2 regions of the Pseudoalteromonas sp. NZS127 genome follow, and region 1 is predicted to be linked to the other one. Evidence: predicted binding sites of a transcription regulator. Region 1 holds the regulator's gene; the other holds the start of a gene.
What was found. Region 1 encodes NrdR, which represses ribonucleotide reductase genes. Its sites were predicted from a motif close to AAACACNANATNTNGTGTTT; they were not measured.
Positions count from the first base shown of each region.

Region 2: a site for NrdR is predicted at 13,207-13,226, ahead of nrdA (class 1a ribonucleoside-diphosphate reductase subunit alpha). Genes of this name have one in related genera too.

Region 1 covers NZ_JADYWN010000019.1:10,886-27,442, reverse strand. Annotated here, with positions in the region: gene rdgC (recombination-associated protein RdgC) at 1-738, opposite strand, end outside; gene I6E78_RS15020 (response regulator) at 1,209-1,577, shown strand; gene thrA (bifunctional aspartate kinase/homoserine dehydrogenase I) at 1,807-4,224, shown strand; gene thrB (homoserine kinase) at 4,234-5,169, shown strand; gene thrC (threonine synthase) at 5,180-6,463, shown strand; gene glyA (serine hydroxymethyltransferase) at 6,735-7,991, shown strand; gene nrdR (transcriptional regulator NrdR) at 8,096-8,545, shown strand; gene ribD (bifunctional diaminohydroxyphosphoribosylaminopyrimidine deaminase/5-amino-6-(5-phosphoribosylamino)uracil reductase RibD) at 8,548-9,696, shown strand; gene I6E78_RS14985 (riboflavin synthase) at 9,701-10,354, shown strand; gene ribBA (bifunctional 3,4-dihydroxy-2-butanone-4-phosphate synthase/GTP cyclohydrolase II) at 10,383-11,495, shown strand; gene ribH (6,7-dimethyl-8-ribityllumazine synthase) at 11,589-12,053, shown strand; gene nusB (transcription antitermination factor NusB) at 12,069-12,479, shown strand; gene thiL (thiamine-phosphate kinase) at 12,574-13,548, shown strand; gene I6E78_RS14960 (phosphatidylglycerophosphatase A family protein) at 13,545-14,030, shown strand; gene I6E78_RS14955 (ligand-binding sensor domain-containing diguanylate cyclase) at 14,066-16,557, shown strand, end outside.
Region 2 covers NZ_JADYWN010000003.1:161,918-178,474, reverse strand. Annotated here, with positions in the region: gene I6E78_RS04360 (CvfB family protein) at 1-330, shown strand, start outside; gene I6E78_RS04355 (hypothetical protein) at 395-769, opposite strand; gene pyrF (orotidine-5'-phosphate decarboxylase) at 863-1,567, opposite strand; gene lapB (lipopolysaccharide assembly protein LapB) at 1,613-2,749, opposite strand; gene I6E78_RS04340 (lipopolysaccharide assembly protein LapA domain-containing protein) at 2,752-3,033, opposite strand; gene ihfB (integration host factor subunit beta) at 3,056-3,343, opposite strand; gene rpsA (30S ribosomal protein S1) at 3,407-5,074, opposite strand; gene cmk ((d)CMP kinase) at 5,170-5,880, opposite strand; gene aroA (3-phosphoshikimate 1-carboxyvinyltransferase) at 5,986-7,263, opposite strand; gene serC (3-phosphoserine/phosphohydroxythreonine transaminase) at 7,263-8,345, opposite strand; gene gyrA (DNA topoisomerase (ATP-hydrolyzing) subunit A) at 8,670-11,369, opposite strand; gene ubiG (bifunctional 2-polyprenyl-6-hydroxyphenol methylase/3-demethylubiquinol 3-O-methyltransferase UbiG) at 11,547-12,257, shown strand; gene I6E78_RS04300 (HAD family hydrolase) at 12,257-12,937, shown strand; gene nrdA (class 1a ribonucleoside-diphosphate reductase subunit alpha) at 13,350-15,632, shown strand; gene nrdB (class Ia ribonucleoside-diphosphate reductase subunit beta) at 15,700-16,557, shown strand, end outside.

The DNA.
Region 1 (16,557 bases):
GTCGTTTTGCAGCATAAACTTAACGCGTTCTTGCCAATCAAGTGCAAGCTTAGTAACACGTTTACCGGTTTCAAGATGCGATTTAACTTCGTCGCACGATAGGTCGTGGCCTTTAAGCTTAACTTGCGCGCCACTATCGTCTGCTTCTTCTAGCTCTGCATCTGAGCCAATTGCAAAGCCTTCAGGCGTGCTGAAGTTAGTTAACCAGTCGGTTAAAAATACATCTAGGTCGTAATTGGCAAATGCAGGTACTACAGGCAGTGTGCCTAATGATTTACGTAAAAGTGCGAGTAACTCTTCGGCTTTGTTAAAACTGCCGCTATTAACTACAACCCAGCCGTTTTCTTGGTCAATAAATGCAAACTGTAAGCTCGACTTTTTAAATGCTTGTGGTAGCAGTGTATGTAAAATGTTTTCTTTTAATTCGTCTTTTTCTTTCTTTTTAACTGGGCGATTTTCTTCAGCTTCAATTAAATCGACTTTTTCTGCAACTAGCTCATTTATAACCGATGCAGGTAATACTTTTTCTTCGCGCTTAGCGCAAACTAAAATACTTTTTTGTGAAAAATGCGATAAAGTTTCGCCGTGTTTCCCAAACGCTTTTGTCCAGCCAAATGTAGCCAGCTCTTGGCCCGTACATGGACGAAATAAGTCTTGCTCTAATGCTTTGTCAAAATCTTCTTGTGTATACGAAACATCTTGTTTAAAGCGATAACATATAAGGTTACTAAACCACATAGGAATACAGATCCATTTGAAAAATTTGCACAATCATAGCAATAAAATCAGTATCTCGAAATGGCTGATTTTATTGTGGCATATTTAAAAAATAGCAAGTTGTTTTAAGGAGCGCAGTCATAATTGAGTATGTGTAATCTTGCTTGCTGTCGCTGCGCACTTGTTGCGCAATAAGTTGCTACACTTTTATACAGGCCGTTTAAAACTAAGCGCATATGTATTTAGCGTTTAGCTTTTTGCATTACACTATAGTTTAATGGTGGGTTTGATAATGCGCAGGCTAGGCCAAATATAAATCACTCTTAGTTGAATAAATTTCAATTTTGAAAAATTAACACGCCCTAGTGTATTTTACATTAATTCAGTTATAGTGAAGCTCGATATTTTTGAAGTTTTTCGGCTTTAAGTTTGGCTGAACGAGAGGTTGTTTTTATGCTGGCTTTAATACATCGCCTTAGTAACTGGTTTTCATGATGAACTTTTCTATTTTAGTTTGTGACGATTCAGCAGTAGCCCGCAAACAAGTGATACGTTGCTTAAATGACTGTATAACCGCCGATATACGCCAAGCGATAAATGGAGTAGATGCGTTAGCGTTATTGAAAGAACAACATTTTGATTTAGTTTGCCTCGATTTAACTATGCCGATACTCGATGGTGTGCAGGTGTTGGAGCATATTAAAGCAGAAAAAATGGAGTGTTTTGTATTAGTCATTTCGGCAGATATTCAACAGCAAATGCAGCAGCGCGTAGCACAATTAGGTGTTATAGGGTTTATCGAAAAGCCAGTTGGCAAAATAATACTTAATAATATTTTGCATAAATTTGGCATTTACTAGAAGTTAAGATGAAAAAAAAGACTGTTTTATCTTCTTAATGAGGGTTGACAGTATAGCCTGTGTTAAGGCAGTCTTAAGCTATGAAAACATTTAGTCTTGCAGCGACCATTATTATTACAACCATCATCCTAACTGGATAGTGGCATAGGTCGGTGCAACAAATTTAAAGGCCTGTGTTCACTTAGAACCCAGGCCTTTTTTCGTTTTATGGAATGAGGAAACATAAAAAATGCGCGTTTTAAAATTTGGCGGATCATCGCTTGCCGACTTTGCTTGCTTAGAGATGGTTGCCGTGCTTGCAAAAGCACAATTAAAAGATGAAATGTTATTAGTGCTTTCAGCCCCCGGTGGCATGACAGATTCATTAGTTGCATTAGCCTCAGCGGCTGAGCAGGGTGAAGACTTTAGTCACTTGTGGCAAGCACTGGTAAATCGATGTGACGAGTTAAAAAAAGCAGTAGAGCAAGGCTATGGTGAAATTGAAAACTGGCCAAATTTTACCGAGCTTAAAAATAAACTTGATGGTGTATCACTTATTAAATGCTGCCCTGAGCAAGTACGTGCTTTTATTATTAGCTTTGGTGAGCGCGTTAGTGTGTCGTTAATGCAATGCTTACTCGGTGATTTAAACGCGCAGTACCTTGAAGCGACCAATTGCATAGTATCAACCGGTGGTTACATAGATGCAGAGGCAGACTTAGTTGCCAGTAAAGTGCGCTTTCAAGCCGTATTAAAAGAACAACCAGCAACTATTTATATTATGCCCGGTTTTACTGCCAGTAATGAGCAAGGCGAACTAGCCACTTTGGGCCGAAATGGCTCAGATTATTCTGCGGCAATTGCGGCAGCTTGTTTAGAAGCCGATGTTTGCCAAATTTGGACTGATGTAGATGGTGTTTACAGTGCTGATCCGCGTTATATAAAAACCGCCACTAAAGTTGATTTTTTATCTTATAAAGAAGCGATGGAGCTTTCTTACTTTGGTGCAAAAGTATTACACCCTAAAACAATTTTACCCTGCGCTAAAGCGGGTGTACCGTGCGAAATTAAAAACACGCGTAACCCCAATGCACAAGGCTCACTTATTAGTAACGAGAGCGTTTCATCTGAGCCAGTAAAAGCACTATCAAGTTTACAAGATTTAGCAATGCTTACCGTGTCGGGCCCGGGCATGAAAGGTAAAGTAGGGATGGCATCTAAAGTATTTAATGCCCTTGCCCTTGATAATGTGTCGATTGTTTTAATTACCCAGTCATCGTGTGAGTTCAGTATTAGTTTTTGTGTTCATGAGGTCGATTTAGCGCTGGCACTTGAAGCGCTGCAAACCGCATTTAAATTAGAGTCTCAAGCAGGTTTAATTGAACCAATACAAGTAAAGCGTAACTTAGCTATTGTTACTTTGGTGGGCGATAATATGCGTGCGCACAAAGGTTTAGCGGCTAAGTTTTTTGCATCACTTGCTCAAGCACAAGTAAATATTGTAGCTATAGCCCAAGACTCTACCGAAAGTTCTATTTCGGCCGTGATCGATGGTGAACGTTGTAATGGCGCTGTAAAGGTTTGTCATGAGAATTTCTTTACCCATATTCCATCAATTGACGTGTTTTTATTAGGGTGTGGTTTAGTAGGTCAAGAGCTTATTGAGCAATTAGAGCGTCAACAAGCTTGGCTTGAAAAACGCAATATTAAACTTAAGCTTTATGGGGTTGCCAACTCTCGCCAGCTACACTTAGACAGTGAAGGTATTGCCTTTGATGACTGGCAGCAAAAGCTTGGCGCATCAGAGCAAGCTTTTGATTTAAAACTAGTTGAACAATTTGTACAGCAAAATCATTTAATAAACCCAGTATTAGTTGATTGTACTTCGTCAGATGCGTTATCGGCGCAATACGTAGACTTTTTAAATGCCGGTTTCCATGTCGTAGCTGCAAATAAAAAGGCCAATACAAGCTCGTATGCTTACTATCAAGACTTAATTGCAGCAACGCAAAAAAATGGCCGTAAGTTTTTATACGAAACCAATGTAGGAGCCGGTTTACCGGTACTTGATAACTTAAAATCGTTATTTGGTGCAGGAGACGAGTTACTAGAATTTAGTGGTATTTTATCAGGCTCGCTATCGTACATGTTTGGTGCGCTGCAAGATGGCTTGTCACTGTCTGAGGCAACAATTAAAGCTAAAGAAAGTGGCTTTACTGAACCTGATCCGCGTGATGACTTATCGGGGACAGACGTAGCACGAAAACTATTAATTATTGCCCGCGAATCTGGGATGCCACTAGAGCTAAGCGACATTGAAGTGGAGTCGGTATTACCGCACGGTTTTGCACAAGGCGATGATGTAAATACGTTTATGGAAAAGCTCCCTAGCCTAAACGCAGGTTTTAACGACCGAATAGCAAGTGCTGCCGCAGAGGGTAAAGTACTGCGTTACGTAGGCACAATTAAGCAAGGTCACTGTAAGGTAGGTATAGAAGCCGTTGATGCAAAGCATGCACTTTACGATATTCGTGATGGCGAAAACGCATTAGCAATTTTAAGTCAGTATTATCAGCCACGCCCATTTGTTATACGAGGCTATGGCGCAGGCTCGGCAGTAACAGCCGCTGGTGTATTTGCTGATATTTTAAAAACGTTATCGCGCTAGGAGCAAACAATGATTGAAGTATATGCTCCCGCATCTATTGGTAATTTTGCCGTTGGTTTTGACGCATTAGGCGCAGCTCTTGCACCTATTGACGGCAGTTTATTAGGCGATGTAGCCGTTGTTAGTGCCGCATCGAGCGATGAGTTTATTTGCTCTGGCGAATACGCGCATAAGCTACCAAGTGATGCCAGTGAAAACTTAGCGTATCAATGTTTAGTGCATTTTAGAGCGCATGTAGCGCCTAATATGCCAAGTGTAAAGTTGGAGCTGAAAAAGAACTTGCCCATAGGTTCAGGGCTAGGATCAAGTGCGTGTTCGGTGGTTGCAACCTTTGCTGCCCTTGATAAATTTGCCGGTACCAAGCTTAGCCAAGTTGAACTTATTGAATTAATGGCCGACTTTGAAGCAGTTGTTAGTGGTGGTCGTCATTACGATAACATCACGCCATGTTATTTAGGTGGCCTGCAGCTAACTGGCGATTTAATTCCTAATAAATCAATTGCTTTACCAGTTGATGAAAACTGGTATTACGTTGCTGCGTTTCCTGGTTTTTCACTTAATACAGCAAAAGCACGCTCAGTTTTACCAAAAGAATTGAGCATGCACGCAGGTGTAGAATTTGCGCAGCGTTTATCTGCCTTTAGTAGTTTATTGTTAATGCATCGCTTTGATGATGCATTAAGTATTATGCAAGACCATATAGCCGAGCCATACCGTGCGCCACTTATAACAGGTTTTAGTGAAGCAAAAGCGAGTTTGCCAGCGCTAGGCGCCGAAATTGTTAGTATTTCTGGTGCAGGGCCAACATTATTTACTGTGTGTAAAACATTAAAAGCTGCACAGCAGTGCGCGCAGTGGCTTGAAAGTAACTACATAAACGAGCAAGGTTTTTGCCATATTTGTAAATTAGATAACGACGGCACACGTCAATTAACAGTTTTATAGGATAGTAGTTATGCAATTACATAATTTAAAAGATAGTTCGCAACAAGTGTCGTTTGTTGAGGCAGTAAAAACGGGTTTAGGGCGTAATCAAGGGGTATTTTTTCCCGAGTCGTTAACACCACTAACGGATGTTGATGCACTACTTGATATGGATTTTGTAACCCGTAGTAGTAAAATACTCTCGCATTTAATTGGCGATGAATTACCAGCAGATACCGTTGCACATATGGTTAAAAATGCATTTAACTTTCCGGTTAAGCTGGTGGAAGTGGCAGAGAACACTTATTGCTTAGAATTGTTTCATGGGCCTACCTTAGCGTTTAAAGATTTTGGTGCGCGCTTTATGGCAGAGTGTTTAGCGCAGTTTAATCAAGGCGATAAAGTGACTATTTTAACTGCAACGTCGGGCGATACTGGCGCGGCGGTTGCACATGCGTTTTATAATAAGCCTAATATCGACGTGGTAATTTTATACCCTAAAGGCAAAATTTCACTGGCGCAGCAAAAGCTTTTTACTACATTGGGTGGCAACATTCATTGTTATGCGGTTGAAGGCAGCTTTGATGATTGCCAAGAGTTAGTTAAAAATGCCTTTTTAGATGAAGAAGTTAAATCTACACTGGGGCTTAACTCTGCTAACTCTATTAATATTAGTCGCTTAGTGGCACAAGTTTGTTATTACTTTGAGGCAATTGCACAATTACCAAAAGCAAAACGGGCTACTGCGCATATTTCGGTTCCAAGTGGTAACTTTGGTAATGTGTGCGCGGCAATGATAGGTGCTGTTATTGGTTTGCCTGTTGGCAAACTTAGTGCAACTACTAATCAAAACGATACAGTACCGCGCTTTATGCTGGATAAAAACTGGACGCCAAACGCGACACTTGAATCACTTTCAAATGCAATGGATGTAAGCAAGCCAAATAACTGGCCACGAGTGCAATCTATGCTCGACAACAATTGGTTTAGCTACGATAATTTTTATTCAACTAGCGTAAACGAGCAAGATACGCAAACAGTGATGAAAAATATTCAACAAACAGGTTATGTTGCTGAGCCGCATACCGCTATTGCATACCAAGGACTTGTTGAAAATCGCGCTCCTGGCGCTGCCGGAATCTTTTTAGCAACGGCTCATCCAGCTAAATTTAAAGACAGTGTTGAAGGTATTTTAAACATTGAACTAGCTATGCCAAAGCCACTTGCAGATGCATTAGCCAAGCCATGTTTAGCTAATGATATAAATGCTGATTATGATGCCTTACGTACTGAAATACTTAAAAAATTAAGTTGAAAGTAAGATCTAATTAAAGCGGCCTTGGTCGCTTTTTTTATAGGTATATTTTAGTGTGGGTGTTAATACTTTCATTAGCTATGCAAATATAGTAATTAATATATATTTTAATTTTTTATGTAATGATTAAAAAATATCATCTTAAAAAGCCTGTGAAATAAATTCAATCCCTGTTTAAATATCCTCAACTTAAGAGCGTAGGCAAATAGTCGTTTTAAGCGTACAATAAAGCCTCTAAAAAATACCATACACCTTGCCCCAGGAGACCCCAATGTTAGAACGTAGCATGAATATTTCAGATTTTGACCCAGAGTTATTTGACGCAATTGCAAAAGAAACTGCGCGCCAAGAAGATCACATTGAATTAATCGCTTCTGAAAACTACTGTAGCCCACGCGTACTAGAAGCACAGGGTTCACAGTTAACTAATAAATACGCAGAAGGTTATCCGGGCAAACGTTACTATGGCGGTTGTGAGCATGTAGACGTTGTTGAGCAATTAGCGATTGACCGTGCTAACGAACTATTTGGTTCTGACTATGCAAACGTACAACCACATGCTGGTTCGCAAGCAAATGCGGCTGTTTTTTTAGCTTTGTTAAACGCCGGTGACACTGTACTTGGTATGAGCTTAGCTCATGGCGGCCATTTAACGCATGGTTCACACGTAAACTTTTCAGGTAAGCTTTATAATGCAATTCAGTATGGCCTAGATGAAACTACAGGCGAAATTGATTACGCACAGGTTGAAGCGCTAGCACTTGAGCACAAACCAAAAATGATTATTGGTGGCTTCTCAGCATACTCAGGTATTGTTGATTGGGCTAAATTACGTGAAATTGCTGATAAAATTGGCGCTTACTTTTTTGTAGATATGGCGCACGTTGCTGGTTTAATTGCGGCGGGTATTTACCCAAGCCCAGTTCCTCACGCACATGTTGTTACTACAACTACACATAAAACCTTAGCAGGCCCTCGTGGTGGTTTAATTATTTCGGCATGTGGCGACGAAGCTATTTACAAAAAGCTTAACAGTGCTGTTTTCCCTGGTGGCCAAGGCGGTCCTTTATGTCATGTTATTGCTGCTAAAGCTGTGGCATTTAAAGAAGCCCTACAACCAGAATTTAAAGTATATCAAACACAAGTTGTTAAAAATGCACAAGCTATGGTTGCTGTTATGCAGGAACGTGGCTACAAAATTGTATCTGACAAAACTGAAAACCACTTATTCTTACTTGATTTAATCAATAAAGATATTACCGGTAAAGATGCTGATGCTGCTTTGGGTAACGCTCATATTACAGTTAACAAAAACTCAGTGCCTAACGATCCACGTTCACCGTTTGTAACATCTGGCCTACGTATTGGTTCACCTGCAATCACTCGTCGTGGTTTTAAAGAAGCAGAATCTAAAGAGCTTGCTGGCTGGATCTGTGACGTACTAGATAACATCAATGATGAATCAGTACAGGCGCAAGTAAGAGAAAAAGTAAAAGCAATTTGTGCAAAACTACCTGTTTACGCTTAATAAAAGTAAAACAGTAATTTAGATCACAATCGCTTAGTTTTTTGCTAAGATAAAGGCCGCTTTAAAGCGGCCTTTTTTGTTTTTTAAAACGGAAGTACCTAGCTATGCATTGCCCATTTTGTACCGCAAAAGATACCAAAGTTATTGACTCTCGCCTGGTTGGCGGTGGTCACCAAGTGCGTCGTCGTCGTGAATGCAATGACTGCCATGAGCGTTTTACTACGTTTGAGGGCGCAGAACTGGTTATGCCACGGGTAATAAAACAAGATGGCAGCCGCGAACCCTTTAACGAAGATAAATTGTTAAATGGTTTAAACCGCGCACTGGAAAAACGCCCCGTAAGTACCGAACAAGTAGAAGAAGTAGTTAATATAATAAAGTCGCAATTACGCGCAACCGGTGAGCGAGAGGTTTCGAGCCATTTAGTGGGAGAGTGCATTATGGAAGCGCTTAAAAAGCTCGATAAAGTAGCTTATGTGCGCTTTGCCTCGGTGTATCGCTCGTTTGAAGATATTCGCGAATTTGGCGAAGAAATTGCCCGTTTAGGGGAGTAAGTATGCAAAGCGACTGTGTTTTTAACCAAGATGACGAAATGTATATGGCACGTGCTATAGAACTGGCTAAAAAAGGCCGGTTTACTACCACGCCTAATCCAAACGTAGGTTGTGTATTAGTTAAAAACAATGAAATAGTAGGCGAGGGATTTCATCAGCTTGCCGGACAAGGGCATGCAGAAGTAAATGCACTTGCTATGGCTGGCAGTAAAGCAAAAGGCGCAACTGCTTATGTTACGCTTGAGCCATGTAGCCATTATGGTCGTACACCACCGTGCGCAGAAGGTTTAAAAGCCGCCGGTGTAGTAAAAGTAATTGCCGCCATGGTCGATAGTAATCCACAAGTGGCTGGTAAGGGGCTGAAAATACTTAGCGACGCTGGTATTGAGGTTGCGTATGGGTTACTTGAAGCACAGGCTAGGGCGCTTAATTTAGGCTTTTTTAAACGCATGGAGCATGGCCTGCCCTATGTAACGTGTAAAATGGCCGCCAGTATTGATGGTAAAACGGCGCTTAATAATGGCCAAAGTAAGTGGATAACAGGCGCAGCAGCACGCCAAGACGTACAGTTATATCGTGCACAAAGTTGCGCTATTTTAACCGGTGCCGACACAGTATTAGTAGATGACGCTAAATTAAATGTGCGTAAAAATGAATTACCGCAGGCATTACCTACACAGTTACCGCTTCGCCAACCTGTGCGTGTTATTATTGACTCGCAAAATCGTTTAACCCCAAATCTTGCTTTATTTGCTATTGAAAGTGAAATAATAATTTTTACTACCAAGGTTGATAAATCGCAACATTGGCCGCATTTTGTAAAGCATATAGTAGTAACTGCTAGTAATTCAAAAGTTGATTTAACCGCGGTTTTAAAAAAGCTCGCAAAGCTGCAATTTAATACTGTGTGGCTAGAGGCTGGAGCAACCCTTGCGGGTAAAATGGTTGAACTGGATTTAATAGATGAATTTATTTTTTATCTAGCGCCTAAATTAATTGGGTGTGATGGCAAGAGTTTAGTTAATTTTCCTGAGTTGATCAGTATGCAAAATACGATTAATTTAACTTTTAATGAGTGTACGCGTATAGGTGATGATTTACGTATTAGCGCAGTAAAAAGCTCATTAAAACCACTTGATACAAAAGAGTAATGCTATGTTTACTGGGATAATAGAAGCCACAGGCAAAATTGCTTTATTACAAAAAAAACAAGGCGATTTAGCTATTCGTGTACAAAGCCCTGACCTTGATATGAGTGATGTTAAGTTAGGAGATAGTATTGCCACTAATGGTGTGTGTTTAACTGTTGTTGATAAACATGCCGATGGTTTTAGTGCCGACTTATCGAATGAAACGATAGATTTAACTGGTTTTGCTCATTACACATTAGGGCAAACAGTTAATCTTGAAAAAGCCATGCAACCGGTTTCGCGTTTAGGTGGGCATTTAGTGTCTGGCCATGTTGATGGCATTGCTACAATTACCGCCATTACGCCAAATGCACGTGCTACAGAATATTGGCTAACCACAGATGAAAACCTAATGAAATACATACCGTATAAAGGTTCTGTATGTATTGATGGTATTAGCCTAACAGTGAACGCAGTAGAAGGTAATAAATTTAAATTAACGATTGTGCCCCATACTAGCGAGCAAACTACGATAGCTAATTTTAAAGTGGGCACCCAAGTTAATTTGGAAGTCGACCAAATTGCGCGTTATTTAGAGCGGCTTATAAAAGGCGCAGAGCAGCCTACGGGCGCTGATATTTCAATGAGCTTACTCGCAAAAGCGGGCTTTATTAAGTAACGCAACTAACAACTAATAAGAGTGAATTATGAACTTACACAGCGCAGAAGAAATTATCGCAGACATTAAAGCCGGTAAAATGGTTATTTTAATGGACGATGAAGACAGGGAAAATGAAGGCGATTTAATTATTGCCGCCGAGCATATTAGTGCAGAAGCTATTAACTTTATGGCCACGCATGGCCGTGGTTTAATTTGTTTAACTATGACGCAACAGCGATGCGAGCAACTTGATTTACCGCTTATGGTAAAAAATAACGGTGCTGCGTTTTCAACTAATTTTACAATGTCGATAGAAGCTTCAAAAGGCGTTACTACAGGTATTTCGGCAGCAGATAGAGCACGTACAGTACAGGCCGCTATAGCTAAAGGCGCAGTGCCTAGCGATATAGTACAGCCTGGGCATATTTTTCCTATAATGGCACAACCTGGCGGTGTTTTAACGCGTGCAGGGCACACTGAAGCAGGCTGCGACTTAGCCCGTTTAGCAGGGCTTGAGCCTTCATCGGTTATTGTTGAAATACTCAATGCAGATGGCACTATGGCGCGCCGTCCTGACTTAGAAGTGTTTTCTAAACAGCACGATATTAAAATTGGCACCATAGCTGATTTAATTGAATACCGTAACTTAAACGAAACCACGATAGAGCAAGTGGCAAAGTGTAAGTTACCTACCGAGCACGGTGAGTTTGATTTAGTAACCTACAAAGACACCATTGACGGACAGCTACATTACGCATTAGTAAAAGGCGAAATAAAACAACAAGCGCCAACCGTAGTGCGAGTGCATTTACAAAGCACCTTTAACGATATTTTACTCTCAGATAGAAACTCTGAGCGTAGCTGGGGCGTGTCTGACGCAATGGCTTATATAGCTAAGCACAATGGTGTATTAGTTATTTTAGGCAAACAAGAAAGTACCGCAGAGCTTGAGGCAACCGTAAAGGCGTTTGCAGCCGAAGATTCGGGTGAAGACGTAACACCGAATAAATTTACAGGTACGTCTCGTACTGTAGGCGTGGGTTCACAAATTTTAGCCGATTTAGGCATTAAACAAATGCGCTTAATGAGTCGCCCTAAAAAGTATCATGCACTTTCAGGGTTTCATTTAGAAGTTGTTGACTACATAGAGCCGCAGTAATTAGACGCTAGGCTATTATTTTATTTTTATGGTATGATGCGCTGGAATTTTTGCGCAATCGAAATCGCTCAAACTTATTTTTAAGGTTATCAAATGAAAATTATTGAAGGTAGTAAGTACGCTCCGGGCAAAAAATTTGCCATTGTCATTTCTCGCTTTAATGACTTTATTGGTAGTAGCTTATTAGCAGGCGCTATTGATGAATTAAAACGCACAGGTGGTGTATCGGATGACGATATTACCGTAGTTTATGTACCTGGCGCGGTTGAATTACCTTTAGCAGCGAAACGTATTGCGGCAAAAAAACAGTATGATGCAATCATCGCATTAGGCGTAGTGATCAGAGGTGGTACTCCACACTTTGACCTAGTTGCTGGCGAATCAAACAAAGGTCTTGCGCAAGTATCACTTGAGTATGATATACCGGTTGCATTTGGCGTATTAACCACAGAAAGCATTGAACAAGCAATTGAGCGTGCTGGCACCAAAATGGGCAATAAAGGCGGCGAAGCTGCTTTAGGCGCGCTTGAAATGGTTAATGTGTTAGATAAAATTTAAGTTTAAGGAATTTTTGTGAAACCAGCAGCAAGACGTAAAGCACGTATATTAGCACTTCAGGCCATTTATTCTTGGCAATTAAGTGGCAATGCAATTGCCGATATCGAACAACAAATGTTGATCGAAAACGACGTGACTAAAATTGATGTTGAATATTTTAAAGATTTAGCCAGTGGCGTTGCGGTAAATTATAAGCAACTAGACGAGGCTGTATCACCGCATTTAACCCGTCCATTCGATGAGTTAGATATGGTTGAACGCGCAATATTACGTTTAAGCAGCTATGAGCTAAAATTTCGTGAAGATGTTCCATACAAAGTGGCTATCAACGAAAGCATTGAATTAGCTAAAATGTTTGGCGCTGAAGATAGCCATAAATTTGTAAACGGTGTACTTGATAAAGCAGTTAAGCATTTACGTAAGTAATATTTAGTCAGGTTTTTGATAATTATTTTATCAAAACTGGCTGGTATAAATTACCGTTAAAAAGGAGAGCCGGCATAGGTCGGCTTTTTTGTGTATGAAGGAATTTGAATTAATTAATCGTTATTTTAAAGGCCGTGGTATTACTCGCCGCGATGTTAATTTAGGGATTGGAGATGACTGCGCATTAGTTACTGTGCCGCAAAATTGTCAGCTTGCTATAACAACCGATACGCTCGTTGCTGGTGTACATTTTTTTGATGACATTGAACCTCGCGCACTCGGGCACAGAGCATTGGCTGTAAATTTAAGTGATTTAGCGGCAATGGGGGCAGAGCCTACATGGGTTTCTATCGCTTTAACACTTCCGAGTATTGATCAGCAATGGATTGAAGAATTGACTGACGGCATGCATGAAATTGCCGAATATTTTAATGTACAAATAATTGGTGGCGACACGACTCAAGGACCTTTGAGTATTACTATTTGTGCAAAAGGTACAGTACCTGAAGGCACTGCACTATGCCGAAATGGCGCAAAAGTAGGTGACTGGATTTTTGTAACTGGGCCGTTAGGAGATGCGGGGCTTGCAATAGAGTCTCGCAAGCAAGGCTTAACGATTGAACCTGAGCATCTAAAACATATTAAAAAGCGCCTTAACTTCCCTACACCTAGAGTGGCTGCAGGGCAGGTATTACGTGGGCTTGCGTCTTCTGCTATTGATATTTCAGATGGTTTACTAGCCGATTTAGGCCATATACTAAATATGTCGCAGGTTAGCGCAACGGTTAATATTGAAAGCATACCCACCTCGGATGCAATGAAAGCTAGCCTTGATTTTGAACAACAATTACCGTTTATACTAAATTACGGCGACGACTATGAACTGCTTTATACCGTGCCTGATAGCAATAAAAGTATGCTTGATGTAAAACTGCGTCAATATGGCGTAGAGGCAATTTGTATTGGCCAAATAAAAAGTGGCGAAGGGCAAATTGACCTGTTACATAAAGGCGAAAAATTTACTTTTAAGCACCAAGGTTTTGAGCACTTTTCTAAGGATTTAAGTTGAACAACAAGCGTTTATTTAACCTAAAGCGTCCACATCAGTTTTTTGGTTTAGGTTTTGGTACTGGGCTTGCACCTATAGCCCCAGGCACATTTGGTACTTTGGCCGCTTTACCTTTTATTTTTATAACCATGCACTACCCGTTGTGGTTACAAATAGTATTTGCTGTAGTGATCAGTGTTTTTGGTATTTGGGCTTGTGGCAAAACCGCTGATGATTTAGGGGTACACGATCACCCCGCGATTGTATGGGATGAAGTGGCAGGCTATTACATCACTATGATTGGTGCCGCACTGAGCTGGCAAACATTATTGGTTGGTTTTTTACTGTTTCGTTTTTTTGATATAGTCAAACCAGGCCCTATCCGTGTGCTCGACAAGCGTGCCCATGGTGGATTTGGAATTATGATTGATGACGTACTTGCAGGTATATTTTCACTTATTTGTTTGCAAGCGCTGATAAAAGTAGGTTTACTACCCTTTTAATTTATTATTTGATTGTTTAGCTAGGTGGCAGCAATATGATGCGATTTTTACTAGTTTTTGTACTACTAACCTGTGCTATGCCAAGTTGGGCCTCAATTACTGATTACGTAGTTAAACAATGGAATATTAAAGATGGACTCCCCTCGCAATCACTCAAAAGTGTTGTGCAAGACCAACAAGGTTATATGTGGCTGGGAACTCAATTTGGTTTAAGTCGTTTTGACGGCAATACTTTTACCAACTACAACACGCAAAATAGTCTTTTTTTACCAAGTAATGGTATTAATAAATTACTAATAGATGGCCAAGGCTTTTTGTGGATCGGCACCAAAAATGGGTTAGTGGTTATTGACCCTGCAACACTTAGTGCACAAGAGTTTAATATTAAAGGCCCGGTTAGAGATATTTTAGAGGACTCTAAAGGCGGTATTTGGATAGCCGCTAATGGCCTGTATTATGTTGATCGTAGTTTGGTTGATTTACGCGATCAAACTAATGAGCCATCACCCATAGTTAATCCCACTGTTATTACTCAAATAGTTGGCTCTGTGAGCAAAATGGCGCTCGCACCTGAAGGTATTTGGTTAGTAAACGACAGACATTTACTGCGCCTGACAAAAAGCGCTGCCGACTTTTCTAAATTACGCTTAGAGCTTACTGCCAAAGTGTCATTACCCGACAGCTTAGCGCAAACCATAGTGCACGATCTCTCTTTTTTAAATGGTAATTTATATTTAGCCTCTGAGTTGGGTGCTTATTTTTTAGATTTAGATGACGAACTACGTTCTTTCCCACTGCCTAATGTGAATAACTCTGCAGTTTATAAATTTATGAGCGACACCAATGGTGGCTTATGGGTATCTACTTATGGGCGTTTATTATTTCGTGGCAAGTCAGGTGATTGGCAATGGGTTGAGCCAAGTCAGTTAGATCAAAGTATTTGGTTTGCTGACATGTTTCGCGATGATCAAAATAATGTTTGGCTAGCCAGTTTTAGTGAAGGTTTATGGCTGGCACACGAAGGTCGCATTGAGCGTCACTCGGCAATTTCTAAAATGACTGAAACGGTAATGGCGATTAGTAAATCACCCGATGACAAACTGTGGATAGCTAACAGAAGCGGTGTTGGTTACTTTGATACCAATAAAAACTTTATTAATATAATAAACAGTAGCAAGTATGGGCATGCCTCGGTGCATGATTTACAGTTTGATGGCGATCGGCTTTATATTGCTACTGGGCGGGGGTTATTCTTTTATGAAGACGACACACTTTACAGCTTTCCTGGGCGCGCATTAAACGACAACCCGGTATTTGCGATTAGCTCAGCTACCCGAGGCGGATTTTGGATTGGTACTGGCCGAGGTTTGTATCGACTCAATTATAGTGGTTTAAGGCCCTTTGCTTATAATGCATTTTTAGGCAGTAAGTTTATTACTTTTGTATTAGATGCACCAAACTTTGGCATTATCGGTACTAGTAAAGGCGCGTATTACTTTACTGACCGAGGAATAGAAAAAATAGGCGACCAAACTACCTTAGAAAGTGCTTATGTAACCAGTATTTTGCATATAGATGGAGTTGGAATATTAGTTGGCTCGTTAAACGATGGTTTGTTTTATCGTAGTGGACAAGGACAATGGCAGCAATTAGATGCGGCAAATGGCTTACCCTATGGTTCTATTTTTAGCTTAAAGTACGATGAAAAATTAAAAAGAATATGGGTAAGCACCATGAAAGGTGTTTATCGGATGCCGGTAGATCAATTTAAAACGCAGATCCAAAGCTTAAAAGTTGAAGAGGTTATTTCCTCGTTCGATCGCCAACTCGATGGTAAAGCGAGCCAATGTTGTAATGGCTTAGGGCATGACGCGGTTGTTGATATGGATAACTCCATTTGGTATCCCAGTTTACAAGGTGTAGTTGAAATACCTAAAAGCGTTGAGCTGTTTGGTTTACGTGGTTTAAAACCTAAAATAGAAACATTAACTACACCATTACGTAGTTTAACCACAGCTGCATTAGGTAATAAACCGCGATTAAAAATAGACGAGCGCGATGTTACTTTAAAATACACAGCTATAGATTATTACGCGCCAAATAGTATTGAGTTTAGATATAAATTAAATGGTTTAGATACTGACTGGCGATACGCTAATACTCGCCGCGAAGCTATTTATACCAACCTTCCAGCCGGTGCATTTTTGTTTCAGTTAGAAACAAAACGCCAAGGCGAGGATTGGAACATAGCCCAATCTGTTGATTACGCTTTTGTAGTACCTGAGCGTTTTGATGAAACAATTTACTTTAGATTACTGATCACAAGTGGTTTCGTTTTATTGTTTTATTTAGTGTTTTGGGTATTTAGAGCGCAAGAGCGCCGTAAACAAGAAGTGTTAGAAGGGTTGATCACTGATCGTACCTTAGAGCTTCGCCAAGCAAACGATAAGCTTAATAAGGTTAACTCACAGCTTAAGCTGGTGAGCCATTCAGATGAGCTTACAGGGTTACGTAGCCGCCGCTTTTT
Region 2 (16,557 bases), on a different contig from region 1:
TCTCACTTTGGTGTTATTTTTTACAATATGGTATTTAAAAGCTTATTTGTAGGGCAAAAATTAAAAGGCTTTATTCAAAAAGTACGTGAAGATGGCAAAATTGACGTTGTTTTAGAGAAACCAGGTATGGCTAAAGTTAGTAACCTTGGCGATGTTATAATGGAGAAGCTAAAAGAGGAAGGTGGCGTTATTGCTTTAGGCGATAAGTCAGATCCTGAAACAATTAAGAAAATATTTTCGACCAGTAAAGCTAATTATAAAAAGGCAATTGGTGGATTATTTAAACTAGGATTGATAGAAATTGAAGCGAAATCCATTCGCTTAAAATAATATTTATTATTATGCGTTGAGTGTAGCCTAAGTGCTGCACTTTGCGCTTATAACTAACCTTTCACTACCCAATAATATATTTATACGGCAAAGTACATTGTGTATATTGCTTAGAGTAATTGAGTACGTCTTCTTTATTTTGTAAATTTAATGGCGCTAAACGAAACACTTTATCTTCACACTCTCGTTTAAGGCTATCATGGCTATCTACACATTCATTTGTAGATACATGCTGCTGACTTAATCTATCCTCATTTTTATAACAAAGGTGATATGCGTAATTTTGCATTGTTTGTTTAAAATCGAATATATTTACGGGATATACAGCAACAATATCCGTAACTGTGGTTACTCCATCATACACTTTACTAGAAAAAACATATTTGTTTACTGAAAATCCAGCAACAATAATCACTATAGAACCTAACATTAGTCTCAAAATAAAACCCTTACTGCATTTTGATTTTATTAATGTAACATAAAACAAACATCTCGCAAGGGTTCTGGCAATAAAGTCTGAATTTTTGTTAAATCATTCTATGGATTTATTAACATCTTCTAAAACAGCAACAGGATTGTCTGCTTGAGTAATTGGACGTCCGATCACCAAGTAATCGCTACCTGCATCTATAGCTTGTTTAGGAGTCATAATGCGTTTTTGATCGCCGGCATCACTTCCTACTGGGCGAATACCAGGCGTTACTAGCTTAAAGCCTGCGCCTAACTCTGCTTTTAATTGTTGTGCTTCTTGAGCAGAGCAAACAACACCATCAAGCCCCGCTTCTTTTGCCAGCTTCGCTAAATAAATAACTTGCTCTTGTGGTGTTTTTTCTACGCCTAAACGCTTTAACTCTGTCTCATCCATACTCGTTAGCACGGTAACAGCAATTAATAATGGGGCTTTATCGCCAAATGGAGCTAGTGCTTGTTTAGCTTTGCTCATCATCTCAAAGCCACCACTTGCATGTACATTAACCATCCATACACCCATTTTTGCCGCCGCAGTCACTGCTTTTGCCACTGTATTAGGAATATCATGAAATTTTAAATCTAAAAACACATCAAAACCTAAATCAATTAACTCTTTTACAAATGCAGGGCCAAAGTAAGTAAACATTTCTTTACCTACTTTAAGGCGACATGAATCGGGTGATAGCTGTTTTACAAAGTCTAAAGCGGCTTGCTGATCATCGTAATCGAGTGCAATAAGAATTTTTTTTGATTTTTCGAAAGGCATAACTATCCTACTTTATAGCGAAAGTGTTATTTGAAAACTAAAAGATTAAAATCCGTCTAGGCCCTTGCTTGGTACAGTAGTTTCCCAATGCTTGCAAGAAGGACAATTCCAATAAATTGTATAACTAGTAAAGCCACAATGCTGACATTGAAAGTCTGGTTTGGTGGCAATATAAGAGGTGACCAGTTTATCTATTTGGTCGAGCACATCTTTAGTGTTTTTATCTTGAGCGCCCATTAGTTGTAATAAAAAACTAAACCCGCGTATGGTTGGTTGGCGCTTTAAGCTATCAGTTAAAAATTCAAAAGCTTGCTCTGTATTACCTTGCTCTAATAAAGCTTGGCAATGTTGTATTTTTATTAGCACGCCACCTTTGTCGAGTAACTCACTGATCAGCTGATGAAATTGATGAGTTAAATTTAGATGCTTATAGCAATGTGCTAATTTGTCGACAAATAAGGGAGCAAAAAATGTAAATTGGCAAATTAATTCGCGCCAATAGTAAATTGCTTTTACGTAGTCTTCTTTAGTATATGCAGACAAACCAAGTTCATATAAAGGACGTATCGCTTTATGATTCAAACTAATGGCTTTGCGCATTAATGAGGGGTTATTATCACTTAACGCCAGCTCACAGTAAAAGTTAGCTATGGCTTTAAAGTGTTGTTCTTTTGAAAATAATTCACTATGCGCTTCAAACATATTAATCCCTTTTTGCCACTCTCGGGTTTGCGAATATAGAGTGATAATAGGATCTAATGCTTCACTGTGGTCCATTTTAACAAGCCAAACTAAATGCTCTTCGGCACTATCTAATAGCCCAGCCATAACATAATCTTCTGCTAATTCTAAACGACTGGCAGCAGCTTGTTGCTCATTTAAGCTTGGGTGTTTTAAAAGGAGTTCGTGAATTTTTATCGCGCGGTCTAGCTCACCTCTGCGGCGAAACATAGTTGCAAGCGTTGAATAATGTTCAACCGAGTCAGCTGCAACTTCTAGTAAATTAATTAAATGTTCAAGGCCTTGATCTTCTTCCCTGTCGAGTAAAAACTTTAAGCCTTTACTATATTCAGAGGTGATCTGCCGATTAAATTGATGAGCTTGATTTTTAGCACTGTTTTTTCCCATTATCCAGCCGTAACCGGCAGCCACAGGAAGTAGTAAAAATAACAGCTCAATCATAATTATGAGTCTTTATCAGCAGCAGGCTTTTTTTTATTTTGTTCAGGTGCTAACTGTTTTTTTAAACGATAATTTTGCCACTTAAGTTGTGAAAACAATTTAAAGCTTACAAAACAACCAATTACAACACCTAATAAAAAGCAAATACTTATTATAACGGCTAAAGGCAATGTATTGCTGGCTATAATATAGTTTATTTGTACTAATTGTGGATTTTGAGAACCCAATACAAATGCACTGATCAAGCAAAGTGCAACCAGAATAATTTTTAATACCTTAAACAAGTACCCTACTCCAATAAGTTAACTAGGCAATGCTCTCGTTTACACGATCACGTAATTCTTTACCTGGTTTAAAATGTGGTACATGTTTACCATCTAGCTCTACTGTTTCACCAGTCTTAGGGTTACGACCAGTACGTGGAGCACGGTAATGCAAAGAAAAACTACCAAAACCTCTGATCTCAATACGATCTGAAGAAGATAATGAGCCGGCCATTTGTTCAAGAATTTCTTTTACTGCATTCTCAACATCTTTCACTGGAACGTGTGCGTGTTGCTGTGCAAGTGTTTCTATCAGTTCTGACTTAGTCATAGCATTTCCTTAAAAGAAATAATGGAAGGGCATAAACTGCCCTTCCAATTGAAGACTGATTAATTAGTCTTTTTGTGCATTTGCGAAAGCAGCAGCCATTGCGTTTTCAAACACTGGCTCGTCTTTCTTAAGCTTTTCTATTACTTCTTTCTCTTCAGCTTCGAAAAGAGCTTTAACAGATAAGCTTAAAGTGCGGTTCTTGCGATCAACACCAACATATTTAACTTCAATTTCGTCGCCTACAGAAACAACAGTAGTTGCATCTTCAACGCGCTCTTGAGCGATATCAGCTACACGGATGTAACCTTCAACGCCTTCGATAAGTTCAATAGTTGCGCCTTTAGCATCAACTTCAGTCACTTTACCTTTAACAATAGCACCTTTTTTGTTTGCATCAAGGTAGTTATTGAATGGGTCAGCTTCGATTTGCTTAACACCTAGAGAGATACGTTCGCGCTCTGGGTCAACTTGCAATACGATAGCAGTGATTTCGTCGCCTTTCTTGAATTCACGTACAGCGTCTTCGCCAGGTGTATTCCAAGAAATGTCTGAAAGGTGTACAAGACCATCAATACCACCGTCAAGACCGATAAAGATACCGAAGTCAGTGATTGATTTGATCTTACCAGTAACTTGATCGCCTTTGTTTTGTAGACGAGCAAATTCCTGCCAAGGATTAGCAATACATTGCTTAAGACCAAGAGAAATACGACGACGTTCTTCGTCGATTTCAAGAACCATAACTTCAACGCTGTCGCCAAGGCTAACAACTTTTGAAGGATGGATGTTCTTGTTAGTCCAATCCATTTCAGAAACGTGAACTAAACCTTCAACGCCTTCTTCGATTTCCACGAAACAGCCGTAATCTGTAAGGTTAGTAACACGACCAGAAAGTTTAGAACCTTCTGGGTAACGACCAGCGATAGCTGCCCATGGATCTTCGCCAAGCTGTTTAAGGCCTAGAGATACACGAGTTTTATCTTTGTCGAATTTAAGAACTTTAACTGCGATTTCGTCGCCAACATTAACGATTTCTGAAGGGTGCTTAACACGCTTCCACGCCATATCAGTAATGTGTAGTAGACCATCAACACCACCAAGGTCAACGAATGCACCGTAGTCAGTAAGGTTCTTAACGATACCTTTAACTTCTTGGCCTTCAACAAGGTTAGCAAGAAGCTCTTCACGTTCTTGTGAGTTTTCAGATTCGATAACTGCACGACGTGAAACAACAACGTTGTTACGTTTTTGATCAAGCTTGATTACTTTAAATTCAAGCTCTTTGCCTTCAAGGTGAGTTGTGTCACGTACTGGACGAACATCAACAAGTGAACCAGGTAGGAAAGCACGGATTGAATCAACTTCAACTGTGAAACCGCCTTTAACTTTACCGTTGATAACACCAGTAACAGTTTCTTGCTCTTCACATGCTTTCTCAAGACGGATCCACGCTTCGTGACGCTTCGCTTTCTCACGAGAAAGGATAGTTTCACCGAAACCGTCTTCAATTGCATCTAGTGCAACATCTACTTCGTCGCCAACAGCAACTTCAAGTTCACCAGCAGCATTTTTGAACTGCTCAGCAGGGATAGCACTTTCTGATTTAAGACCAGCATCTACAAGTACAATGTTGTTCTCGATTGAGATTACTGTACCTTTAACGATAGAGCCTTGCTCTGCTTCAAAACCCTTTAAGCTTTCTTCAAATAACTGCGCAAAATTTTCTGACATACGAATATACGTCTCTATATATTATACCAATAAGCAACCATGCTGCATGGGGTTGTTAAAATAGCACTGGCATCCTGCTGGTGCATAAAATGTGTTTAGCTTCGTTTAGGAAGCCGACCTTCAGAGATAGCCGCATCCAATAAAGTTAATACCTTATCATATACTTGCTGTGCATTAAGCTCGCTAGTATCAAGCTCAATAGCATCCTCTGCAGGCACAAGTGGCGCAACGGCACGATTCATATCGCGATCATCACGCTCTTGAATGTCTTTTAATAGACCACTCAGTGTAACATTAAGACCGCGAGCATTCAACTCAACAAAACGTCGTTTGGCGCGTTCTTGTGCACTGGCGGTTAAAAATATTTTTAGCGGTGCATCTTTAAAAACCACAGTGCCCATATCGCGACCATCAGCAATTAGACCTCGTTCAGTTCTAAATGCGCGTTGGCGACGTAATAACGCTTCACGTACGCGAGGTAGTGCTGCTACTTTTGATGCTGCAGCGCCTACTTCTTCGTTACGGATTGTGGTGCTTACATCCTCACCTTCTAAAACAATCTTTCCTGCACTAGTTTGACTATCTACCAAAAACTGCACATCTAAGTTAGCAGCTAAGGGAACTAATGCATCTTCGTTATCTAATGCGATTTGATGGTGAAGTGCTGCTAGTGATAAAACGCGGTAAATTGCGCCACTATCAAGTACATCCCATCCCAACTTTTCGGCTAACAAGCGACAAACAGTTCCTTTACCTGAACCACTTGGGCCATCTACGGTGATCACGGGCATTAATAACGCCTGCATTTAAACCTCCTACAATGCACACCTAAGTAAACCGCAATATTATACGTCAGTTATTTAAATAGATCGCTATTAGTGTGTAACTTTTTATCAATTAACATCAAAAGCCTACTCACTAACTGATGCTAATACATTGAAAAATGTCGGAAATGTTTTATAAGTACACTTAGGATCATTAATCGTGATTGGCTTTCCACCAACGGCAACCATAGCAAAACACATGGCAATGCGATGGTCATCGTAAGTATCAATTGCCACATCGTTAAAGTGTTTAGGCGGGGTGATTTCTATAAAATCGTGCCCTTCTACAACCTCTGCGCCCACTTTTCTGAGCTCAGTTGCCATAGCGTGTAGTCTATCGGTTTCTTTTACGCGCCAATTATAAATATTACGAATAGCCGTTGGGCCTTTAGCGAAAAGTGCCACAGTGGCTAATGTCATTGCTGCATCCGGTATGGCATTGGCGTCAATATCTACGCCATTAAGCTCGCCTTTACGAACAACTAAACGCTCATCATACCAATCTATTTTAGCACCCACTTGTTCCATTACTTTAGCAAAGCCAATATCGCCTTGCACCGATTTAGCACCAACACCTTTAATTTCAATTTCGCCACCGGCAATTGCAGCTGCGGCTACAAAGTAAGATGCAGAAGACGCATCGCCTTCAACCATAATGCGATCAAGTGACTGGTACTGTTGACCACCTTTAACGGTAAAAGTTGCATAATTACTATGTTCAACTTCTACTCCAAAGCGTGCCATTACATCAAGGGTTATATCAATGTAGGGTTTAGATACTAAAGTGCCTTTAATCGTTATTTTGGTATCGCCGTTAAACAGTGGTGCAGCCATTAGTAATGCTGTTAAAAACTGGCTTGATATACTGCCGTCAATGGCAACTTCACCACCGTTAATTTGCCCACCTATAATTTTAAGCGGTGGGTAATCTTTATTTTTGCAGTAAGTAATATCACCGCCAAGTGCTTGCAGCGCATCGACCAAATGCCCTATTGGGCGCTCTTCCATGCGTGGCTCACCAATCAGTTCATATTCACCAGCAACTGCGGCAAGTACAGCCGTTAAAGGGCGGTAAGCCGTACCTGCATTACCTAAAAACAAAGGCTCTCTTGGGGTTTTAAATACCCCACCAACACCTTGTACAGTAGCAACTGTTCGCTCTGGGTTTAAACTAACGTTAACACCTAATAATTGTAATGCGCCTAACATATGGCGTATATCGTCGCTATCAAGTAAGTTTTCAACAACAGTAGTGCCATTCGCTAATGCCGCCAATAACAATATACGGTTTGATAAGCTTTTTGAACCTGGCAGAGTGACGCTGCCATTAACACGCGAAATAGGTTCTAAGCGTAATTGTTCCATTAGCTATTTTCCTTTGCAAAGGCAGCCATAAAGTCAACAAGCGCTTGCACTCCCTCAAGTGGCATTGCGTTGTAAATACTGGCACGCATTCCACCTACAATTCTATGGCCTTCGAGTGCTAGCAAGCCCGCTTCGTTTGATTGAGCAACAAATTTACTGTTTAAACTTTCGTCATTTAACCAAAAAGGGACGTTCATACGCGAGCGGCTATGCTTAACTACTTTATTAGAATAAAAATCAGAATTATCAATAAAATTATAAAGTAGTTCAGCTTTTGCAATATTTTGTGCTTCCATGGCTTTTACACCGCCATTTTGCTCAAGCCATTGGAATACTTCAGCCGCTAAATACCATGCAAATGTTGGTGGCGTATTAAACATACTGCCCTGCTTGGCCTCTAGTGCATAATCTAAAATACCTGGCTTAGGAAGTCCTTCACGTGCTAGTAATGTTTTACGTACAATAACGATTGCAATGCCAGAAGGGCCTATATTTTTTTGTGCGCCGGCGTAAATTAAATCAAATTGATTAACGTCAATTTCACGCGATAAAATAGTTGACGACATATCTGCGATAATTGGCGCTGTTGGATGACTCGGTACATCAAAAATCTCTAAGCCATCAACGGTTTCGTTAGGGCAATAGTGAATGTACGACGCATCTGCTGGTAATTGCCAGTCAGCCACTGCTTTAATCGAGAACTGACCATCGGTATCGTTACGTACATCAATAGCAGTAGTTTGGGTAAACTTATTTGCTTCATCCGTTGCACTTTTTGACCAAACGCCGTTTTCGCAGTAAACCGCTGATTTATTTTCCTGATGTAAATTTAATGGCACAGCACTAAATTGACCGCGACCGCCACCATGCATAAACAGCACTTCAAATTCATCGCTAATATTCATTAAACGACGCAGGCTCGCTTCACATTTTTTTGTGAGCGCTAAAAACTCTTTACTACGGTGACTCATTTCCATCACCGATACACCCAAACCTTGCCAATCTATAAATTCTTGTTGTGCTTTTTTCATTACTGCTGGCGGTAACATGGCCGGCCCCGCACAAAAGTTATACTTACTCATTACCTTTTCCTCATTCCAGTAATTAAAAAACTAAACACCCGATTACTATTTAATCAGGTTATACACATTAAATTAAAGCTATGATCATTAAGCAGGCTATATTCTCGCTTATAGAATTTAAGCTTTCATTACCTATAAGGCTGCATTAATGCAGCCAACAGAGCAATATAAAACAATTACTGAGAACAACTATATATATAAATTAACGTCTTGCAATTGAGTCTTTTTGCTATTGTAATAATTATTTTATTGCGCAGTATTATTAATATTAGTTTTATTCAACACGATTAAAAAAAGCGGCCAAGGCCGCTTTTTTAATCTCAATTATTCTGAAGGAGGATTATCATCCGCTACTTCATCAATAACCGTATCAACTGTTTCGACGTCTTCGATATCGATTAAGTCACTTTCGGTAACTTCAATCTCTTCTATACGTTGTAAACCAACTACTTGCTCTTCGTCAATAGTTCTGATCAAAATAACACCTTGCGTGTTACGTCCAACCGTAGAAACTTCATTAACGCGAGTTCGTACTAAGGTACCACGATTTGAAATAATCATTATTTCATCGTTATCGTCAACTTGTACAGCACCTACAACCGCACCGTTACGCTCACTTACTTTAATAGACACCACACCTTGAGTCGCACGACTCTTCGCTGGGTAGTCTTCAAGTAAAGTACGTTTACCGTAGCCGTTTTCAGTCACGGTTAAAATAGCACCATCTGTTTTAGGCACAATTAACGATACTACGCGTTGTCCTTCAGGCATTTTAATACCACGAACACCTGTAGCTGTACGGCCCATAGGACGAACACCTTTGAAGCGAATATCAGGATTACCTTCTTCATCTAATACTGGATTACCGTTTTCATCAACAACCGTTGTTTCTTCAGCTTCTTTAAAGCGTACTACTTTACCTGCATCGGTAAACAACATAATTTCGTTGCTGCCATCGGTAACATCAACACCAATTAGGCTATCGCCTTCATTTAGGTTAACCGCAATAATACCGCTTGCACGTTGACGACTGTATGCCGTTAGTGGTGTTTTCTTCACTGTACCAAATGCGGTTGCCATAAAGATGTATTTATCTTCTGCGTACTCGCGTACTGGCAATATAGCGGTAATACGCTCATCTGCCTCAAGTGGTAATAAGTTAACAATTGGTTTGCCGCGCGCTGCACGACTTGCAAGTGGTAACTGATACACTTTAAGCCAATATAAACGACCAGCCGTTGAGAAACACAATATAGTATCGTGCGTATTAGCAACTAATAAACGTTCAATGAAATCTTCATCTTTCATCTTAGTTGCCGATTTACCCTTACCACCACGACGCTGTGCTTCGTAATCAGACAGAGCCTGATACTTAACATAACCTTCGTGAGAAAGCGTTACTACTACGTTTTCTTCGGTAATTAAATCTTCAAGGCTAATATCGTGTGCTGCGGCGTTAATTTCAGTACGACGCTCATCACCATATTGCGCTTTAATTTCAACTAACTCATCGCGAATAACTTCCATTAAACGCTCTGGTGTTGCCAAAATATATAATAGCTCAGCAATTAAATCTAATAACGATTGGTATTCAGTTAGAATCTTTTCGTGTTCTAAACCCGTTAGCTTATGTAAGCGTAAATCTAGGATTGCTTGGGCTTGTTGCTCAGAAATAAAGTATTGACCATCGCGAATACCTAACTCAGCAGCCAACCAATCTGGGCGTGCAACGTTGTCTTCGCCTGCTTTATCAAGCATGGCTTTTACGTTACCTAATTCCCACGAGCGCGCTGTTAAAGCAACTTTTGCTTCAGCAGGTGTTGGTGAATTACGAATAAGCTCAATAATTGGGTCAATGTTTGCAAGTGCAATTGCTAAGCCTTCTAGCATATGTGCACGGTCACGCGCTTTGCGTAAATCAAAAACAGTACGACGAGTTACTACTTCACGGCGGTGAATAATAAACTCTTCAAGCATTTCTTTTAAATTAAAGCACTTAGGCTGGTTGTTAATTAACGCAACCATATTCATACCAAACACAGTTTGTAACTGCGTTTGCGCATATAAGTTATTTAAAATAACTTCGCCTACGTCACCACGTTTAATCTCAATAACGATACGCATACCGTCTTTATCTGATTCATCACGCAGCGCACTAATACCTTCAATTTTTTTATCTTTAACCAGCTCGGCAATTTTTTCAATTAGGCGCGCTTTGTTAACTTGATAAGGTATTTCGTGAACAATGATAGTTTCACGATGCGTTTTTTCATCTACTTCTATTTCAGCGCGGGCACGCATGTACACTTTACCACGGCCAGTTAAATAGGCTTGCTCTATGCCTTTTTTACCGTTGATAATTGCAGCAGTTGGAAAATCTGGGCCCGGGATATAATCCATTAACTCTAAAATAGATAATTCAGGGTTTTGAATGAGTGCTAAACAGCCATTTACCACTTCAGTTAAGTTATGAGGTGGAATGTTTGTTGCCATACCTACCGCAATACCCGATGAACCGTTTACTAATAAGTTAGGAACTCTGGTCGGTAAAACGTCAGGGATTTGCTCAGTGCCGTCGTAGTTAGGAACGAAATCAACCGTTTCTTTTTCAAGATCGGCTAATAATTCATGCGACATTTTTGCCATACGTACTTCTGTATAACGCATTGCCGCTGCTGAATCACCATCAACCGAACCGAAGTTACCTTGACCATCTACTAGCATATAACGCAGTGAGAATGGCTGTGCCATACGTACTATAGTGTCGTAAACAGCACTATCGCCGTGTGGGTGGTATTTACCGATTACGTCACCGACAACACGTGCCGATTTTTTGTAAGGCTTGTTCCAATCATTACTAAGCTCGTTCATTGCAAACAAAACGCGGCGGTGAACAGGTTTTAAGCCATCACGCACGTCTGGTAATGCACGTCCTACAATTACGCTCATTGCGTAATCTAAGTAGGAGTTTTTTAACTCGTCTTCAATATTGACTGGCAGAATGCCATGGGCGAGATCAGTCATTGATATCACATTCCTTCAGTATCAGCTCTTAAACACCCACTATTAGGTATCAAGAGAATTTGTTATTATTGCTAAAGAAACATGCTACCACAATTTATTTAGATTTACAGGCGCAAAACTTTGCGATTTACCAATTTAGCCCTATATAATGCCCCCAGATTGACGAGGAAGTATTTTATGACCGAACATCAAAATGTAGATCACGCAGAAATTGCAAAATTTGAGGCCATCGCAGAGCGGTGGTGGGATTTAGACGGGGAATTTAAACCGCTTCACGAAATAAACCCCTTACGTTTAGACTTTATAGCCAATAAAACTGGCGGTTTATTTGACAAAGAAACACTAGACGTAGGTTGTGGCGGCGGTATTTTAAGCCAAAGCATGGCGCGCATGGGGGCAAAGGTAACCGGCATAGATATGGGGCAAGAGCCTTTAACTGTTGCTAAATTACACAGCCTAGAGACAGGCGTACATGTAGAGTATATTAAAGTACCTGCTGAGCAATACGCATCCGAGCACCCTGCTCGCTTTGATGTAGTAACCTGTATGGAAATGCTGGAGCATGTACCCGATCCGGCTTCTATTATTCATGCTGTTGCAGAGCTTGCAAAACCCGGTGCTGATGTGTTTTTTTCAACACTTAATAAAACTCCTAAAGCCTATTTGTACGCCATTATTGGTGCAGAAAAGCTATTAAAAATGGTGCCTGAAGGTACTCACGATCACAAAAAGTTTATTAAACCAGCACAGTTAATTGCCTGGGCTGAACAAGCGGGTTTAAAAGTGCGCGCCAGTGCTGGGTTATCTTATAATCCATTATCTAAGCAGTACTCGCTTAATACCGACGTAAGCGTAAATTATATTCTGCATTTTGAGAAGTTAGCGTAATGGCCAGCTCTCAATCAACGTCACCTACTATAGAGTACGATGCTTTTTTATTTGACTTAGATGGCACTTTACTCGATACCGCTGATGACTTAGGTGCAGCTTTAAATACCGTGCTGCGTTCACAGCAATTAGATACAGTAAGTCGTGAGATATATCGCGCTGCTGCATCTAATGGCGCAGCAGCCTTGTTAGCAGTCGGCTTTAAAGATAAATGGGTTGAGCAACCACAAGCACAACTCGTTAAGCAATTAATTGACGCTTACGCGGCTAACATAGCCAAACACACCACGTGCTTTGCTGGTATTGAGCCACTACTTATCGAACTGGAGCGAAAAAACATCAAATGGGGGATCATGACTAACAAACCCGGATTTTTAACCGATCCTTTAGTGGCCGCGATCCCTGCTTTAAAAAATGCCTGTGTGGTTATTAGTGGCGATACTTTAGCTGAAGCTAAACCTTCGCCTTTACCTTTACTGCATTGTGCCAAGCTAATGGACGTTGCGCCAAATCGCTGCTTGTACATTGGCGATGCTTTGCGTGACATTCAAGCAGGTAAAGCGGCGGGTATGCACACCGCAACTGCTCTTTGGGGTTACGTGCCTAACTTAACCGAAGTTTTGAGCTGGCAGGCCGATTTTAATTGGCAAAGCCCTATTGAAGGTTTTAACCATATATAGTGCTATGTTAATTATTAAACACTATATATTGTGATTGTGTTAGTTTTCACACAAAGCCTGCTGATAAAAAAAGCAGTCAAAATATATTTTTAAAAAGCGTAAATTTAGTAGATCCTTAGTTGATTTTTGTAAATTTCAACTTAACCGAATGTTCGAAGGTTAATGCTTACTAACACAAATGTGTTATCCCGACGTTATCCACAATTAGGGGCAATTCTGTCCCTTGCAAAACAACGCGGACCACACTATCTTGTGATCTCTAATTTGAACAACACCAGATATTGTGGCTAAATGTTATTCAATAAAATCGCCTGAATTGGTGTAAACAATAATAAATGAATAGATACTCTGTTATTTTGGAGTATTAATCATTGGTCAAAATACTTAATTTCCAAGGAATACAGGCAAAACTATGAACCAACAGTTATCTGTAAGCAAACGTGACGGCCGTAAAGAGCCACTTGATCTTGACAAGATCCATCGCGTTATTGAATGGGCCGCCGAAGGGTTAAATAACGTTTCGGTTTCGCAAGTTGAATTAAAATCACACATTCAATTTTACGACGGTATTCGTACTAAAGATATTCACGAAACCATCATTAAAGCTGCAGCCGATCAGATTTCAAAAGAATCTCCTGATTATCAGTATTTGTCTGCACGTTTAGCTGTATTCCATTTACGTAAAAAAGCGTATGGCCAATTTGAGCCACCACGTTTATTTGATCATGTAACAAAAATGGTTGGCGACAAACGCTACGACGCTCATTTACTGGTAGATTATACAGAGCAAGAGCTTGACGAATTAGACGAATACCTAGATCACAGCCGCGACCTTAACTTTAGTTATGCTGCGGTTAAACAGCTTGAAGGTAAATACTTAGTTCAAAACCGTGTAACCGGTGAGATTTATGAAAGCGCACAGTTTTTATATATTTTAGTCGCTGCTAGCTTATTTGCTGACTATCCTCGCGACACACGTATTGCGTATATAAAACGTTTTTACGATGCGATTTCATTGTTTAAAATTTCATTACCTACGCCAATTATGGCAGGTGTGCGTACCCCAACACGCCAGTTTAGCTCGTGTGTATTAATTGAATGTGGCGACAGCCTTGATTCTATTAACGCTACCTCGTCTGCAATTGTTAAATACGTATCGCAACGTGCCGGCATTGGTATTAACGCAGGTCGTATTCGTGCACTGGGCAGCCATATTCGCAATGGCGAAGCGTATCATACGGGTTGTATTCCCTTTTATAAGCACTTTCAAACAGCGGTTAAAAGCTGTTCGCAAGGTGGTGTACGTGGCGGCGCAGCAACCTTGTTCTACCCGCTTTGGCATTTAGAAGTAGAAAACCTGTTAGTGCTTAAAAATAACCGCGGGGTTGATGACAACCGCGTGCGTCATTTAGATTACGGTGTGCAGTTTAATAAACTAATGTACTCGCGTTTAATTAAAGACGACTACATTACCTTGTTTAGCCCCTCTGATGTGCCAGGCCTTTACGATGCATTTTTTGAAGACCAAGACGAGTTTGACGCGCTTTACGTAAAATACGAACAAGACGAATCAATTCGTAAAAAACGCATTAAAGCCATTGAACTGTTCTCAATGTTTGCTCAAGAGCGTGCAAGTACCGGTCGTATTTACTTACAAAACGTTGACCACTGTAATACGCACAGCCCGTTCATTGCTAAAGTGGCACCTATTCGTCAATCTAATTTATGTTTAGAAATTGCATTACCAACTAAGCCGTTGGATAACGTAAACGACGAAGAAGGCGAAATTGCGCTATGTACACTTTCTGCGTTTAACTTAGGGGCTATTGAGTCACTAGATGAACTTGAAGAATTAGCTGAGCTTGCTGTACGCGCTTTAGATAACTTACTTGATTTTCAAGACTACCCTGTACCGGCTGCAAAAAATGCCACTATGGGTCGTCGTACTCTAGGAATAGGCGTAATTAACTACGCATACTACCTAGCTAAAAACGGTAAGCGTTATTCAGATGGCAGCGCAAATGCACTTACGCACAAAACATTTGAAGCAATTCAATACTACTTAATGAAAGCATCAAACGAGCTTGCTAAAGAACGTGGTGCATGTCCTAAGTTTAACGAAACAACCTACTCTCAAGGTATAATGCCAACAGATACGTACAAGCGAGATCTTGACAAAATTTGTGATGAGCCACTGCACCTTGATTGGGATGCATTACGTGCCAGCATTAAAGAGCACGGTATGCGTAACTCAACGGTAAGTGCGCTAATGCCATCAGAAACATCGTCGCAAATTTCTAACGCAACAAACGGTATTGAGCCACCACGTGGACATATTAGCGTTAAAGCGAGTAAAGACGGTATTTTAAAGCAAGTTGTACCTGAATATGAACGTTTAAAAGATAACTACGAGTTACTGTGGGATATTCCTTCAAACGATGGTTACTTACAACTTGTGGGTATAATGCAAAAATTTATTGACCAGTCTATTTCGGCCAATACAAATTATGATCCTGGTAAGTTTGAAGGCGGTCGTGTACCGATGAAAGTCTTATTAAAAGATTTGCTTAGCGCCTACAAACTGGGTGTTAAAACCTTGTACTATCACAATACCCGCGATGGTGCATCTGATGCACAAGAAGATACACCGGATCTTGAAGATGATGATTGCGCAGGCGGCGCATGTAAAATTTAATTTTTGAGTTTTTATTTTAAGCGGGCACTAAGCCCGCTTTATTCTGATAGTTTTTTGAGTGATAAACATGTCTTATACTACCTTTAGTCGTAAACATAATAACCAAATGGAAGAGCCAATGTTTTTTGGCCAAACCGTTAACGTATCTCGTTATGATCAACAAAAATACCCTATTTTTGAAAAACTAATTGAAAAGCAGCTTTCGTTTTTTTGGCGCCCAGAAGAAGTAGACGTAAGCAAAGACCGCTTAGACTTTCAAGCATTACCTGATCATGAAAAGCATATATTTTTAAGTAACTTAAAATATCAAACATTGCTTGATAGCGTACAAGGGCGTTCACCAAACGTGGCCCTACTGCCTATTGTATCGCTACCAGAGTTAGAAACATGGATAGAAACGTGGGCGTTTAGTGAAACGATTCACAGCCGCTCGTACACGCATATTATTCGTAATGTTACCCAAGCACCTGAACTTATTTTTGATGACATAGTTAGCAATGATAAAATTAGCGAACGTGCCGATGCGGTAACAAAATACTACGATGATTTAATTAACTCAGTGTCGCTTTACAATTTATACGGTGAAGGCAAACACGAGATTAACGGTAAATCTGTTGTTGTTAATTTATTTGAGCTGAAAAAGAAACTTTACCTGGCAATGATGTCGGTAAATATTTTAGAAGCGATTCGCTTTTATGTCAGCTTTGCATGTTCGTTTGCGTTTGCTGAGCGTGAATTGATGGAAGGTAACGCTAAAATAATCAAGCTTATTGCCCGCGACGAAGCACTACATTTATCTGGCACTCAGCATATTTTAAATATTATGCAAGACGGTAAAGACGATCCAGAAATGGCGATTGTTGCTGCGCAGTGCCGCGACGAAGCAATTAAAATGTTTGTTGATGCTGCAGAGCAAGAAAAAGAA